Regions from separate parts of the Streptomyces stoeckheimensis genome, predicted to be linked through region 2. Evidence: riboswitches for the same ligand, from Rfam matches in the RefSeq annotation. Region 2 holds a riboswitch; the other holds the start of a gene.

Region 1 (7,789 bases), 4.6 Mb from region 2:
CCGCCCGCGACCCGCTCGATCTCGGCGCGGATGGCGATCATCGCATCGCAGAAGCGGTCGATCTCGGCGAGGTCCTCGGACTCCGTCGGCTCGATCATGAGCGTGCCGGCGACCGGGAAGGACATGGTCGGCGCGTGGAACCCGTAGTCGATCAGGCGCTTGGCGATGTCGTCGATGCTCACGCCCGTCGCCTTCGACAGGGGGCGCATGTCGATGATGCACTCGTGCGCGACCAGGTTGCCCGGGCCGGTGTAGAGCACCGGGTAGTGCGGCTCCAGGCGCTTGGCGATGTAGTTGGCGCCGAGCACCGCCACCTGGGTCGCGCGCTTGAGGCCTTCGCCGCCCATCAGGCGCACGTACGACCAGGAGATCGGCAGGATGCCGGCCGAGCCCCACGGAGCGGCCGAGATCGGGCCGACGCCCGTCTCCGGACCGGCGGTCGGCTGGAGCGGGTGGTTGGGCAGGTACGGAGCCAGGTGCGCCCGGACACCGACCGGGCCGACGCCCGGGCCGCCGCCGCCGTGCGGGATGCAGAAGGTCTTGTGCAGGTTCAGGTGCGAGACGTCGCCGCCGAAGTGACCCGGCTTGGCCAGGCCCACCAGGGCGTTGAGGTTGGCGCCGTCCACGTAGACCTGGCCGCCGGCGTCGTGCACCTGGGCGCAGATGTCGGCGACGTGCTCCTCGAACACACCGTGCGTGGAGGGGTACGTGATCATCAGCACGGCGAGCTCGTCGCGGTACTGCTCGATCTTGGCACGGAGGTCGTCCGCGTCCACCTCGCCGTCGTCGGCGGTCTTGACGACGACGACCTTCATGCCGGCCATCACGGCGCTCGCGGCATTGGTGCCGTGCGCGGAGGACGGGATGAGGCAGACGGTGCGCTGCTCGTTGCCGTTCGCCCGGTGGTAGGCGCGGACGGCCAGCAGGCCGGCGAGCTCACCCTGGGAGCCGGCATTCGGCTGAATGGAGACCTTGTCGTAGCCGGTGACCTCGCAGAGACGTTCCTCCAGCTCGGTGATGAGCGTGAGGTACCCCTCGGCCTGCTCGACCGGGGCGAACGGGTGCAACTGGCCGAATTCCGGCCAGGTGACCGACTCCATTTCGGTGGTCGCGTTGAGCTTCATGGTGCAGGAGCCCAGCGGGATCATGCCGCGGTCCAGCGCGTAGTCCTTGTCCGAGAGCTTGCGCAGGTAGCGCAGCATCGCGGTCTCGGAGCGGTGCTGGTGGAAGACCGGGTGGGTCAGGTACTCGTCCGAGCGCAGCAGCCCCTCGGGAAGCGCGTCGGCCGTGGTGGCGTCGAGCGCCTCCAGGTCGGCGGTGACACCGAAGGCCGCCCACACCGCGTCCACGTCGGCGCGCAGGGTGGTCTCGTCGCAGGAGGCGGAGACCAGGTCGGCGTCCACCTGGTACAGGTTGACCCCGCCCTCGCGGGCCGCGGCCACGACCTCGGCGGCCCGGCCCGGGACCCGCGCGGTGACGGTGTCGAAGTAGGCGCCGTGCACGACCTCGACCCCGCCGGCCGTCAGACCGGCCGCGAGCAGAGCCGCGTACCGGTGCGTCCGGCGGGCGATCGTCCGCAGCCCGTCCGGGCCGTGGTAGACGGCGTACATGCCGGCCATGACGGCGAGGAGCACCTGGGCGGTGCAGATGTTGCTGGTGGCCTTCTCGCGGCGGATGTGCTGCTCACGGGTCTGCAGCGCCAGGCGGTACGCCTTGTTGCCGTCCGCGTCCACGGAGACGCCGACGAGGCGGCCGGGCAGCGAGCGGGCGTGCTTGGCCTGGACGGCCATGTAGCCGGCGTGCGGTCCGCCGAAGCCCATCGGGACGCCGAAGCGCTGGGTGGTGCCGACCGCGATGTCCGCGCCCAGCTCGCCCGGCGAGGTCAGCAGCGTCAGGGCGAGCAGGTCGGCGGAGACGGCGACGATGGCGCCGAGCGCGTGCGCCTGCTCGATGACCGGCTTGATCTCCCGCACGGCGCCGGAAGCACCCGGGTACTGGAGGAGCACGCCGTAGACGCCGCGCTCGGCGATCTCGGCCGGAATCCCGTCCGACAGGTCCGCGACGACGACCTCGATGCCGATCGGCTCGGCGCGGGTCTGGATCACCGCGATGGTCTGCGGCAGCGCGTCGGCGTCGACGAGGAAGACGTTGCCCTTGGCCCTGCCCACGCGGCGGGCCAGGGTCATGGCCTCGGCGGCAGCCGTGCCCTCGTCGAGCAGGGAGGCGCCGGAGGTCGGCAGGCCGGTCAGCTCGGCGACGACGGTCTGGAAGTTCAGCAGGGCTTCGAGGCGGCCCTGGGAGATCTCCGGCTGGTACGGCGTGTACGCCGTGTACCAAGCCGGGTTCTCCATGACGTTGCGCAGGATCACCGGCGGCGTGAAGGTCCCGTAGTAACCGAGACCGATCATCGACGACAGCACCTGGTTGCGGTCGGCGAGCTCACGCAGCTCGGCGAGCACCTCGGCCTCGGTCCGCGCCTCGGGCAGGTTCAGCGCGGCGGTGGTCTTGATCACATCCGGCACCGCGGCTGCGGTGAGCTCGTCCAGCGAGCCGTAGCCCACATGGGCGAGCATCTTCGCCTGCGCCTCGGCGTCCGGGCCGATGTGGCGCTGCTCGAAGGGGATGCCTCGCTCCAGCTGGGAGAGCGGAATGCGGTTGGCGGTCATGTACGGAGGCCTCCTGGGTCGTACGACCTGCGAGGGGCACCACGGCGCGGGCACCCGGACGGCCTCCCCCTCTGTCATCACAACCTGAGAGCTTCACCGGGCCGCGCGGGGGTCGCCCACGAGGTCCGGCTTTCACCGTCGGTGAGGAGAGGGACCGGCACTGCGCGCCCGGTACCCGCCCCTGCTTTCCAGAGTGGCCTCACCACGTGCGGTACGTATGCCTGAGAGATTCCGGGGAGGATTTGCTCCTTCGGCGCCTCCGTCTCACTCACTCGGAGGACTCTCCCGCACAGGGTCAACAGCCGTCACCCAGCCTACCAGCGAGGATCTGCGGACCTCCCTCGAGTGGCCCCCTCTCCGGAAATGCACTTTTGTAGTGCTTACGGAGGAGTTGCGCCCAATGGAGGGACCGGACCGTGCAGACCGACATCGATCCCCGCAGCCTGATCGGCCGCAAGGCGTTCGACCGCAATGGCACCAAGATCGGCACCGTCGACGAGGTCTACCTCGACGATGCCACGGGCGTCCCGGAATGGGCCGCCGTACGCACCGGACTCTTCAGCCGGGACGCCTTCGTCCCGCTGGAGCCCAGCGAGATGGTGGGCGACACCCTGCGCGTGCCCTTCGAACGCTCCCTCATCAAGGACGCCCCCGACTTCGGCGTCGGCCGCCACCTCTCCCCCGAACAGGAGCTGCAGCTCTACCACCACTACGGCCTGGACCTGGCCCTCCCGACGGACTTCCAGCACGACTTCGGCCACAAAACCCCCGACACCCCCTGACCCACCCCCACCGGGGCCGGCAAGCCCGACCTTCCAGGCAGCGCTCCGCAGAAAGCCGCCTGCGGACAGCGGAGCAGGGGCGCTCAGCAGGCAGCAGGCACTCAAACCAGTACCGACAGCCGGCACAAGCGACCGCGGAGGCCGGGCCACCGGGAGGTTCTCCGAGTCCTGGCCCGGTAGTCCAGGACGGCCGCGCCCCGGCGATCTGCCCGTCCCGTACGCCGCAGCCGGGAGCGGCCCGTCACCCAGCAGCCCGCGAGCTAGGCCGTCTCTTCCGAATCTTGCCGGGCCCGCGGCGCCTGGCACGCGCTCTCTGCGCACCGGGCGAAATCCCAAGTACGTCCAGTACGCAGGCTTCCGCCCGGCCCGGCGAAACGGCTGCTCCAGCCAGGAGGAGGAATCGCCCTCGGGTCCGCCGGTGCGGAGCAAGCGCCGCCCTGACCGCCCGCGCCCGCAACCTCTCAGGCTCCCTGCGGAGCCGTCGAGCCTCCGACCCCCACGGCCCGGTCCCCTACCAGCGGCATCGGGTCGGACGGCTCCAGCTCGGGATCGTCGACCAGGAACGTTCGCACCCGACCCGGCTCGGATCCGGGCTGCTCGAACCGTACGGTCACCCGCCCGACCCCGCTGCCCTGCACCCACCCCGGCCCGTACACCGCATGCCGCACATCGCTCCCGGCCGGCCACGAGCGCTCACCCACGCCTTCGCCACCCCCCGACCGCCCCTGCCCACCCGCCTGCCCCGCCCCCTGAACCTGGTCCTGACCCGGCCCGTGACCGTGGCCCTCGCGGGATCCCTGCCCCTCCCCGGCACCCTCCACCCGCCCGGACCCAGCCCCCTGCCCCTGCCCCTGCCCCTGAACATGGCCCGGGCCTTGGCCCTGCCCGTGACCGTGGCCCTGCCCCTGGCTCAGCCCCTCACGGGGTGTCTGGCCCTCCCCGGCACTCCCCACCCGCCGGGACCCAGCGCCCTGCTCCTGCCCCTCCTGGGCTACCCGGCCCGCCCCGGCACTCCCCACCCGCCCCGGCCCAGCACCTCGCCCCTGGCCCGCGGCCTCACCCAGCACTTCCCCAGCACCCTGCCCCTGGCCCTGCTGTGCTCCCCGCGCCCGCCCGGTGCCCCCATCCCGAACCGGCCCGGGTCCCTGTCCAGCGCCCTCACCCGACGCGTGGCTCTCCTGACCCCCGTCAGCGTCGACCGCGCCCTGCCCCGAGCCCCCGCCGAACGGCGCAACACCGTCGGCACGAGCCGCAGCCACTCCCACTCCCGCAGCCGGCCCCGCAGCCGCGTCATCCGCCCCCGCCCGCGCAGCCATCGCATCGGCGAAAGCGAACAGGTCCTCCTGCGTGTAGTCCGCCAGCCCCGTGACACCCACCCCCAGCAGCCGCACCCCGCCCGTGGTGTCCACGGCCTCCAGCAGCCGCGCCGCCGCCTCCCGCACCACCGCGGGGTCGTCCGTGGGCCCCCGCAGGGTCTCCGAGCGCGTCAGTGTGGAGAAGTCGTACCGCCGAACCTTGAGCACGATCGTCCGCCCCGAGTGCCCCGACCCCCGCAGCCGCTCCACGCACCGGTCCGCGAGCCGCTGCACCTCGGTGCGGATCCGCACCCGGTCGTGCAGGTCGACGTCGAAGGTGTCCTCCACGGACACGGACTTCGCATCGCGTTCGGCGACGACCGGCCGCTCGTCCACGCCCAGCGCCATCCGGTACAGCCCGACCCCGTGCGAGCGGCCCACCATCCGGACCAACTCGTCCTCACCGGCCTCCGCCAGCTCCCCCACCGTCGTGATCCCGGCCCGTCGCAGGTGCTCCCCCGTGGCCGGCCCCACCCCGGGCAGGGTCCGTACCGACATCGGGGCGAGGTGCGCCCGCTCCGTGCCCACCTCGATCAGCAGCAGCCCGGCCGGCTTGGCCTCCTCGGAGGCGACCTTGGCCAGCATCTTGGACCCCGCGAGCCCCACCGACCCGCTCAGCCCCGTCACGGCGGCGATGTCGGCCCTCAGCCGCTCACCGACGGCCCGCGCGGTCTCCGCGTCGAAGGCGACGCCCCCCGCCTCCAGGTCCACGAAGGCCTCGTCCAGGCTCAGCGGCTCCACGAGGGGGGACAGTTCCCGGAGCATCCCCATGACCGTGTCGCTGACCTCGCGGTACAGGCTGAAGCGCGGAATCAGGCACGCGCCGTTCGGGCAGAGCCGCCGCGCCTGGGCCATCGGCATGGCCGAATGCACCCCGAAGCGCCTGGCCTCGTAGGAGGCGGTGGCGACGACCCCGCGCGGCCCGAGCCCGCCGACGATGACGGCCTTGCCGCGCAGGCTCGGCTTCGACGCCTGCTCCACGGAGGCGTAGAAGGCGTCCATGTCCAGGTGCAGGATGGTCGGCGCGGATCTCACAGCTCCGATGCTGCCCTACACCACTGACAATCGGCCCGAGTGCGAACACGGACACGAACGCCGGCCCCGCCGTCAGGCGGGGCCGAGCCTCAGACGGCCCGGTTCCTACGGGCGGCCAGCTCATCGGCCGGGTTGTGCCCGACCACCGTCTCGCCCGTGTCCACGCGCTCCCCGTGGAGCTGCGACAGGGCGTTCTCGACATCGCGCCAGACCACGCCCACGGCGATCCCGAAGACACCCTGGCCGCCCTGGAGCAGGCTGACGACCTGATCGGGCGAGGTGCACTCGTACACGGTGGCGCCGTCGCTCATCAGCGTCATCCGCTCCAGGTCCGAGAATCCCCGGTCGCGCAGGTGCTGCACGGCGGTGCGGATGTTCTGCAGCGCCACCCCGGTGTCCAGGAAGCGCTTCACGATCTTGAGGACGACCACGTCCCGGAAGCTGTAGAGGCGCTGCGTCCCCGACCCGTAGGCGGGGCGCACCGTGGGCTCCACCAGCCCCGTGCGCGCCCAGTAGTCGAGCTGCCGGTACGTGATGCCGGCCGCGGCACACGCCGTCGGCCCTCGGTATCCGACCTGCTCGGGTGCGGTCTCACCACCCACTGACCCCACCGGCCCCACCGAACCGACCGGCGCGGGCTCCGGCTGACGGCGCGCGGAGTTGCCCGCACCACCGTGCAGCGGGTACGGCCCACCGTCACTCCGTGCGGGGATGCCCCCGGTCATACCGTCGCCCGTGACTCTCACGCCGACCCTCCGTCCTTGACCTGCCATCTCGAAGGTAGGCAGTCACCAGGGGTGCGTCAACGATCGCCACACTCGGCACGCCGAGTGATAATCACCCTGAGAGTGGTTTCCCGTACCCCATTGCGGGGAAAGGCTACTCGAATGGGCTGAAATATCCGGGAGGACGGCGCGACCCGCGCCTCACTGCGGGCCGGTGCCGAAGTCCTCTGGCGAGATCTGGTCGAGGAACTCGCGGAACTTCTCCACCTCGTCCTCCTGCTCGTCCGGGATCGCGATTCCGGCGTCGTCGAGCACGCCGTCGCTGCCGAAGATCGGCGTCCCGGTCCGCAGGGCGAGCGCTATGGCATCGGATGGCCGCGCGCTCACCTCGACTCCACTGGCGAAGACGAGCTCCGCGTAGAAAACGCCCTCCCGCAGATCCGTGATCCGGACCTCGGTGAGCTCCTCGCCGATCGCCTCCAGCACGTCCTTGAAAAGGTCGTGCGTCAGCGGCCGGGCAGGGGCCATGCCCTGCTGCGCGAAGGCAATGGCGGTCGCCTCCCCTGGTCCGATCCAGATGGGGAGGTACCGGTCGCCTCCCACTTCACGCAGGAGCACGATCGGTTGGTTCGAGGGCATTTCCACCCGGACACCCACAACGTCGAGCTCGTTCACACAGCAACCCTAGGACCTGCCCGGCAGGTTTGGGTAGTCGGGCTCCCCCAAGCCTGCCCCGAAGCCCCTCCGAAGTCGCCCGAAGTCGGCCCGAAAACCCCTCTGGATCAGCGCAGCCGCACCCCGAGAGCAGTTTGTACGAGTGCCTCGTGCAGCCGTACGGAGAGCCCCGCGAGCTCCTTCATGGTGGCCTCCGCATGGGCCCTGGTCTGCGGATTGCGGTGCCGGCGCAGCGGCGAGACCACCTGCTCCACCAGACCGGCCTCCCGGTCGGCGGCGGCCTTCATCGCCCGCAGGTGGCGCGGCTCCAGACCGAATCCGCCGAGATCGGCCACCAGACGGGCCACGGTGACGGCCTCGGCGTCGAAACCGCCGCCGGGCGCCTCTGCGAGGAGCCCGTACGACTCCCACTCCACGAGCTGGACCTCGTCCACCTCCGCCGCGGCGATCAGCTCGGCCCGGCCCACGCGGGCCACGGTCGGCCGCTCCCGGCCCACCTCGCCGTAGAGGGCGACGGGGCTCGCGGGGTCGACGGACTCCCCGTGCGCCGT
Region 2 (7,789 bases):
CCACGCCCACGGCCTTGACGTCGTCCTGGACCAGACGGGCGGCGAGGATCTTCGCGCCCTCCAGGGTGCGCTCCTGGCGCTCCTTGAACTCGGGCGAGGCCGCGACGAGGAAGGAGACGGCCTTGGCCGCGATCACGTGCTCCAGCGGGCCGCCCTGCTGACCCGGGAAGACCGCGGAGTTGATCTTCTTGGCCAGCTCCTGCGTCGACAGGATGACACCGCCGCGCGGACCGCCGAGGGTCTTGTGCGTGGTGGTGGTGACGACGTGGGCGTGCGGGACCGGGTTCGGGTGCAGACCCGCGGCGACCAGGCCGGCGAAGTGCGCCATGTCGACCATCAGGTACGCGCCGACCTCGTCCGCGATGCGGCGGAAGGCGGCGAAGTCCAGCTGGCGCGGGTAGGCGGACCAGCCCGCGACGATCAGCTGCGGCTTGGTCTCCTTGGCGAGGCGCTCGACCTCGGCCATGTCGACCTCGCCGGTCTCGTCGACGTGGTACGGGACCACGTTGTAGAGCTTGCCGGAGAAGTTGATCTTCATGCCGTGGGTCAGGTGACCGCCGTGGGCCAGGTTCAGGCCCATGATCGTGTCGCCCGGCTTGATCAGCGCGAACATCGCGGCCGCGTTGGCCTGCGCGCCCGAGTGGGGCTGCACGTTCGCGGCCTCGGCGCCGAAGAGCGCCTTGATGCGGTCGATCGCGATCTGCTCGACCACGTCGACGTGCTCACAGCCGCCGTAGTAGCGGCGGCCGGGGTAGCCCTCGGCGTACTTGTTGGTCAGGACCGAGCCCTGGGCCTCCATGACGGCGACCGGAGCGAAGTTCTCCGACGCGATCATTTCCAGGGTGGACTGCTGGCGCACGAGTTCGGCGTCGACGGCGGCGGCGACGTCCGGGTCGAGCTCGTGGAGGGGAGTGTTCAGTACAGACATCAGGGTTCCCTGGGTCAGTTGCCGGCGGTGAGCTTGGCGTACTCGTCGACGGAGAGCAGGTCGGCCGGCTCCTCCGTGACGCGCACCTTGAAGAGCCAGCCACCCTCGAACGGAGCCGAGTTCACGAGCGCCGGGTCGTCGACGACGTCCTGGTTGAACTCGACGATCTCGCCGGTGACGGGGGAGTACAGGTCGCTGACCGACTTGGTCGACTCCAGCTCGCCGCAGGTCTCGCCCGCGGTCACCGTGTCGCCCACCTCGGGGAGCTGGGCGTAGACGACGTCACCGAGCGCGTTGGCCGCGAACTCCGTGATGCCGACCGTCGAGACGCCGTCCTCGGCGACCGACAGCCACTCGTGCTCCTTGCTGTAACGCAGCTGCTGGGGGTTGCTCATGACCTGATTCTCCTGGATGCGGGGGAGTGGATACGAACGGTGGTCCTGCTGACCGGCGCGACGCGCCGATGAGCGCCGATGAGCGGCGCGGTGCGGTGCGGTACGGGGCTACTTCTGCCGCTTGTAGAACGGCAGGGCCACGACCTCGTACGCCTCATGCGTACCGCGAATGTCCACGCCGACGCCGGAGGTGCCGGGCGCGGCGTGCGCCGCGTCGACATAGGCCATCGCGATCGGCTTGCCCAGCGTCGGGGACGGGGCGCCCGAGGTGACCTCGCCGACGACCTGGCCGTCGAAGGTCACGGAGAAGCCCGCGCGCGGAACGCGGCGGCCCTCGGCGATCAGGCCGACCAGCTTGCGCGGCGGGTTGGAGGCGGCGCGCTCGGCGGCGGCCTCCAGGGCGGCGCGGCCGACGAAGTCGCCCTCCTTCTCGAACTTCACGACCCGGCCCAGACCCGCGTCGAACGGGGTGAGGGAGGTGGTCAGCTCGTGCCCGTACAGCGGCATGCCCGCTTCCAGGCGCAGGGTGTCGCGGCAGGACAGACCGGCCGGGACCAGGCCGACGCCCTCGCCCGCCTTGGTCAGGGCCTGCCACAGCTCCACGGCGTGCTCGGGGGCGACGAACAGCTCGAAGCCGTCCTCGCCGGTGTAGCCGGTGCGTGCGATCAGCGCGGGCACCCCGGCGACCGTGCCGGGCAGGCCGGCGTAGTACTTCAGCCCGTCCAGGTCGGCGTCGGTGAGGGAGGCGAGGATGCCGGGGGACTCCGGACCCTGCACCGCGAGCAGCGCGTACGCGTCGCGGTCGTCGCGGACCTCGGCGTCGAAGCCGGCGGCGCGCTCGGTGATCGCGTCCAGGACGACCTGGGCGTTGGAGGCGTTCGCGACGACCATGAACTCGGTCTCGCCCAGGCGGTAGACGATCAGGTCGTCGAGGATCCCGCCGTCCTCCTGGCAGATGTGCGTGTAGCGGGCGCGGCCGACGCCGACGGTGGAGATGTTGCCGACCAGCGCGTAGTCCAGGACCTTGACGGCCTCCGGGCCGGTCAGGGTGATCTCGCCCATGTGGGAGAGGTCGAACAGACCGGCCTTGGTGCGGACGGCGTTGTGCTCGTCGCGCTCGCTGGCGTACCGCAGGGGCATGTCCCAGCCCGCGAAATCGGTCATGGTCGCACCGAGCGAGCGGTGCAGCGCATCGAGGGCGGTCAGGCGGGGGGCAGTGCTCATGGGTGTGGCTCCCGGGTCCCAGGGCATGACATGACGAGGAGGAGTTCCTCCCCATCTGTCATCGGAACCTGAGAGGTTCGCCGAGAGTTCCCCGCTTCCAGGGGAAGGCCATCGACTTGCACCTTGGGTGGAACCGTCGCCGGAGCCCTCACGGGCGGTGGCGCGGCTCGCTTTTCAGATCTGCCTCATCCACGCGGTACGGGGCCTGAGAGATTCAAGGGAGGTACTTGCTCCTTCGGCGCCCGGGCACCGCCTTGCGGCGTGCCGGGACTCTCCCGCGCGGATTCAAGCGGCCGGTATGCAGTTAGGTGTCCAGATGGCGCACATCATTGCACGACGTGCGGCCGAATGGGGGAGGGGGTCCGCAAGCGGAGCGGACCCGGAACGGAACCGGCGCCGCCGGATTACCGTCTCTTTACACTCAGGGGGAACGGGTCCAGTGACCCGTATCGGGGGAGGCGATCACTGTGCGGAGATTCGGAGTACTGGCGGCGACGACCACGGGCACCGTCGAGGGCGCGGTGGCCGGGGTGCCGACGCAGCGTGCCCTCGTACGGGATCCGGCGGCGGCCGGGGCGGCGGGGGAGCCCGCAGCCGTACGCGACTTGCGCGGGTCCGAGGGCCCGCGGACGCTCCGCTTCGCCGCCGGGGACGTCGTGGTGGTCTCCGGACTGCCCGGCGGCGGCAAGAGCACCCTGATCAAGCGGGCCGCGGAGGGCGGCGGCATCGACTCCCAGGACGCCCGCGAGCGGTGGGAGCGCCGGATGCCGGCCGCCCTGCCCTACGCGGTGTACCGGCCCGCGGTCCGGATCGCGCACTACTGGGGCCTGTGGAGGGTCCTGCGCTCCGGGGCCCCGGCCGTCGTCCACGACTGCGGTACGCAGAGCTGGGTACGGGCGCTGCTGGCCTCGGCGGCCCGGCGGCGCGGCCGCGCGCTGCACCTGGTGCTGCTGGACACCACCCCCGAGGAGGCCCGGGCCGGGCAGGCCGCGCGGGGCCGGGGCGTCTCGGCGTACGCCTTCGCCCGGCACCGGGGGGCGGTGGCCCGGCTGCTGCGCGAGGCCGAGGCGGGCCGCCCGCCGGCCGGCTGCGCGTCGGTGACCCTGCTGGACCGCCCGGCGGCGTCCCGGCTGACCTCGATCGGCTTCCTCTAGCGGTCGGCCGGCGGTCGGCCGGCGGTCGGCCCCCGGTCGGGGTGTCGCAGGCGCCCGTTAATCTCGGGTCGAGACCAAGGGCAAGCGAGCGGAGACGTACATGTGGCCGGGTAACGAGCTGGAGCAGGTGCTCGGGGCGGCGCTCGGACAGGCGGACGCCGGGGGACGGATCCTCGAGGTCCTCGGGCGGAGCCACCTGTGGATCCCGCTGCCCGGCGGCGTGAACAGCCTGAACCTGCCCACCATGGACATCGACGGCGCCGCCTACGTGCCCGTCTACAGCTCCGAGGAGCAGTTCCGCGCCTGCGCCGGACCCGCCATGGACTTCGCCGTCGCCCCCGCCGTGGACTTCGCCCGCGGCCTGCCCCCGCAGCTCGGCATCGCGGTCAACCCCGAGGGATCCGTCGGCGTGCCCCTGCCCCCGCCGGCCGTCGCGGAGCTCTGCCGCACCGGCCGCAGCCCGCTCGACGGCCCCGCCACCGGCGGCCGGGTCCGGCTCTACGAGCCCGACTGGCAGGAGGACCCGGTCGAGTTCCTGGCCGCCGCCGCGGAGGAGTTCCGCGCCACCGGAGTCGTCGCGGCGGCGCACCGCTGCCTCGCCAGCGTCGAGGGCGGCTCGCCGGAGCTGTACGTCGGGGTCCACCTGCTGGGATGGGAGCCCGGCATGCGAAACGCCCCGATGGACGCGCTGGGGCGGGCCCTGACCCGCGTACCACCGCCCTGGCCGGTGCAGTTGATCCTGCTCGACGCCGCCGAGGACCCGGTCGTCGACTACATACGTGAGCGCGTACGCCCCTTCTACCTGCCGTAGTGACGCTTAAGCTGGTGGCCGACACGCGTGGACGACGGGCGGACGAACAGACGAAGAGGGGTACCGGGTGAGTGCGTCAGGCACGGCCGCGGTCGGGCAGGTCGAGCACATGCTGCGCCAGGTGACTCCGGGGCGCTACGAGAGCTACGAGTCTCTCCTGCACGCCCTGGCCGAGGGACGGCTGTGGATGCTCCTCTGGCAGGGGCGGCCCGGCTCCCCGGAGGCCCAGTACGGCGGCATGGAGGTCGAGGGCCTCGGGTACGCGCCCTGCGTGACCTCCCCGCAGGAGCTGGCCGCCAGCGGCTGGAACCGCGGGTACGAGGTGGTCACCGGCCGGGACATCGCCCGTGCTCTCTACCCCGACCGCTGGGGGCTGTGGCTCAACCCGCACGCCCAGGGCGGCGGCGTCGGCATTCCCTGGGCCGACCTGCGCCGGATCGCCACCGGGCTGGACCGGATGCCGGCCGGCCCGCTGCGGCTGTCCGAGCCCGCCATCGAGCTGCCGCAGTTCTACGGGCTGCTCACGCAGCACGCGCACCGCACGCCCGCCGTCCGCTCGCTGCGCCGCGCCTGGGTGCAGCCCGCGCTGGGGTCCCCGTACCTCGCCGTCGGGCTCGACCTGTACGACGCCTCCGCGCACGCGCTGGAATCCGTGCGCGAGATGATGCGCCAGTCGGTCGGCGCGGTCCCCGAGGGAGTGCCCGTGTGCACGGTCGCGCTCGCGGACGAACACGATCCGGTGGCGATGTGGCTGCGGGCGCAAACCAGGCCCTTCTATGACCGCGAGGGACAGGCGCCCGCCTACTGAGACATCGGTATTCAGCCACCCGAGGCCGCACGGAACAGTCGTTCCGTGCGGCCTTTGCGTTGTCCTGATTTCGACGCTGATGTACGGCCAATAGGCGCGCTAGTGCGCCGAGTTGGGCGCCATGTCCGATTCCGTACCGAACAGGATGTCTTGCTCCGCTGAGATGACAGCGAAGTCCGGATAACGGGAACTCGACCCTCAGATCACGGTTGCGCATCCATTCACCTGCGGGTCTGGCGGCTGATCGAGCGCCCGATGAAGACTCCCCACCCAAGAGCGGGTGAGTCTTCCAAAGGCGAACCCGTCACGGGAACTTCGCCTGTTGTTTCGCACAGCACCACGCGCACCACCAGCACGCCCCGTTCCGCAGCAACACATCCGTACCTCGCACTCCGAGCGCCACTCCGCACCAACGCCGCCACAGCGGCGGGCATGGGCCGGCCCACCCGTCGGCCGAGAGGGGTCCCCACCACGATGACGGCACCACTGCACGACATGAGCGCGGAGACACCCGCACCCGTGTCCGTAGCCGACGTCCCCGCCAAGGCCATCGAAGGCCGCTCGCCCGGCCGCATCGCCTGGATGCGGCTCAAGCGCGACAAGGTCGCGCTGGCCGGCGGTTTCGTCGTGCTCCTGCTGATCCTCGTCGCACTGTTCGCGCCGCTGATCGTCAGCGCGTTCGGCCACCCCCCGGAGGAGCTGCACGAAGACCAGCTGGACCCGTTGCTGGGCCTGCCCGCCGGTGACTACGGCGGCATCAGCAGCGACTTCCTGCTGGGCGTCGAGCCGGTGAACGGCCGCGACGTGTTCAGCCGCATCATCTACGGCGCCCGCATCTCCCTGCTGGTCGCCTTCCTGTCCGCCTTCGTGGCGGTCTCGCTGGGCACCTTCTTCGGCATCGTCGCCGGCTACTTCGGCGGCTGGGTCGACGCGGCCATCAGCCGGGTCATGGACCTGCTGCTGGCCTTCCCGCAGCTGCTCTTCATCATCGCGCTGGTCTCGGTCGTCCCCGCCAAGCTCTGGGGCTTCGAGGGATCGGGCCTGCGGATCGCCGTACTGGTCCTGGTGATCGGCTTCTTCGGCTGGCCCTACATCGGCCGCATCGTCCGCGGACAGACCCTGTCGCTGCGCGAACGGGAGTACGTCGAAGCCGCGCGGAGCCTGGGCGCCGGGCGGATGTACATCCTCTTCCGCGAGCTGCTGCCGAACCTGGTCGCCCCGATCACCGTCTACGCGACGCTGATGATCCCCACCAACGTGCTGACCGAGGCCGCGCTCAGCTTCCTGGGCGTCGGCGTCAAGCCGCCCACACCGTCCTGGGGCGAGACCCTCTCGACGGCCGTGCGGACCTATGAGGACGATCCGCTCTTCATGATCTTCCCCGGCATGGCGATCTTCATCACCGTGCTGGCCTTCAACCTCTTCGGCGACGGCGTCCGCGACGCCCTCGACCCGAAGGGCTCCCGTTAGCCGTCCCAGCAGGTCATCCCGCAGGGCACCCGTAGGTCAGAACCGCAGGGCACACCGGAACCCGGCTTCGAACCGGAATCACAACGGAGGGTTGCGAGCATCGTGACTACCCATCGCATGTCCAAGCGCAGGCTCGTCGCCGGCACGGCCGTCGTGCTCGCGACGATGCTGTCCGCGACCGCCTGTGGCGGAGACGACGGCAAGGCGAAGACGGAAGACAAGCCGGCCGCGGCGGGCGGCTTCAACGCCGCCATCGGCAAGGTCGCCAACGCTTCGACCAAGGCGGGCGGCGAGCTGAAGTTCGTCGGTACGCAGGAAGCCGACTCGTGGGACCCGCAGCGCGGCTACTACGGCTTCATGTGGGACTTCTCCCGCTACTACGCCCGCCAGCTCGTCAGCTTCAAGGCGGAGCCGGGCTCCAAGAGCACCGAGCTCGTCCCCGACCTGGCCACCGCCAACGCGGAGATCAGCGACGGCGGCAAGACCTACAAGTACACCCTCAAGGACAACGTGACCTGGGAGGACGGCACCCCCGTCACCGCCCAGGACGTGAAGTACGGCATCGAGCGCACCTGGGCCCAGGACGTCATCTCCGGCGGCCCGGTCTACCTGATGCAGGTCCTCGACCCGAAGACCGAGTACCCGGGTCCGTACAAGGACACCAGCCCGGACAAGCTCGGCCTCAAGGCGATCGAGACCCCGGACGCGAAGACCATCATCTTCAAGCTCCCGCAGCCCAACGGCGACTTCGAGCAGATGCTGGCCATGCCGGCCGCCAGCCCGGTCAAGCAGGACAAGGACACCGCGGCCAAGTACGGCCTCAAGCCCTTCTCCAACGGCCCGTACAAGATCGACTCGTACGAGCCCAACAAGAGCATGAAGCTCTCGCGCAACACCGCCTGGAAGGCCGAGTCGGACACCATCCGCAAGGCGCTCCCGGACACCATCTCGGTCACGTTCATGGCGAACGCGGACGACATGGACAAGCGCCTGATGAAC

What was found. Region 2 has a riboswitch for glycine ahead of gcvT (glycine cleavage system aminomethyltransferase GcvT). Riboswitches for the same ligand answer to the same signal wherever they lie in the genome.
Region 1: it holds a riboswitch for glycine, as region 2 does, so the genes downstream of both, gcvP (aminomethyl-transferring glycine dehydrogenase) here and gcvT (glycine cleavage system aminomethyltransferase GcvT) in region 2, are expected to answer to the same signal.

Annotation. Positions count from the first base shown of each region.
Region 1 covers NZ_CP169550.1:7,433,214-7,441,002, reverse strand. Annotated here, with positions in the region: gene gcvP (aminomethyl-transferring glycine dehydrogenase) at 1-2,666, opposite strand, end outside; glycine riboswitch at 2,866-2,964, opposite strand; gene ACE1OC_RS33755 (PRC-barrel domain-containing protein) at 3,083-3,448, shown strand; gene ACE1OC_RS33750 (DNA polymerase IV) at 3,910-5,838, opposite strand; gene ACE1OC_RS33745 (MerR family transcriptional regulator) at 5,928-6,584, opposite strand; gene ACE1OC_RS33740 (bifunctional nuclease family protein) at 6,765-7,238, opposite strand; gene ACE1OC_RS33735 (MerR family transcriptional regulator) at 7,346-7,789, opposite strand, start outside.
Region 2 covers NZ_CP169550.1:2,859,749-2,867,537, reverse strand. Annotated here, with positions in the region: gene glyA (serine hydroxymethyltransferase) at 1-928, opposite strand, end outside; gene gcvH (glycine cleavage system protein GcvH) at 943-1,323, opposite strand; gene gcvT (glycine cleavage system aminomethyltransferase GcvT) at 1,432-2,547, opposite strand; glycine riboswitch at 2,732-2,835, opposite strand; gene ACE1OC_RS12805 (AAA family ATPase) at 3,015-3,701, shown strand; gene ACE1OC_RS12800 (enhanced serine sensitivity protein SseB) at 3,802-4,512, shown strand; gene ACE1OC_RS12795 (enhanced serine sensitivity protein SseB C-terminal domain-containing protein) at 4,580-5,320, shown strand; gene ACE1OC_RS12790 (ABC transporter permease) at 5,795-6,790, shown strand; gene ACE1OC_RS12785 (ABC transporter substrate-binding protein) at 6,893-7,789, shown strand, end outside.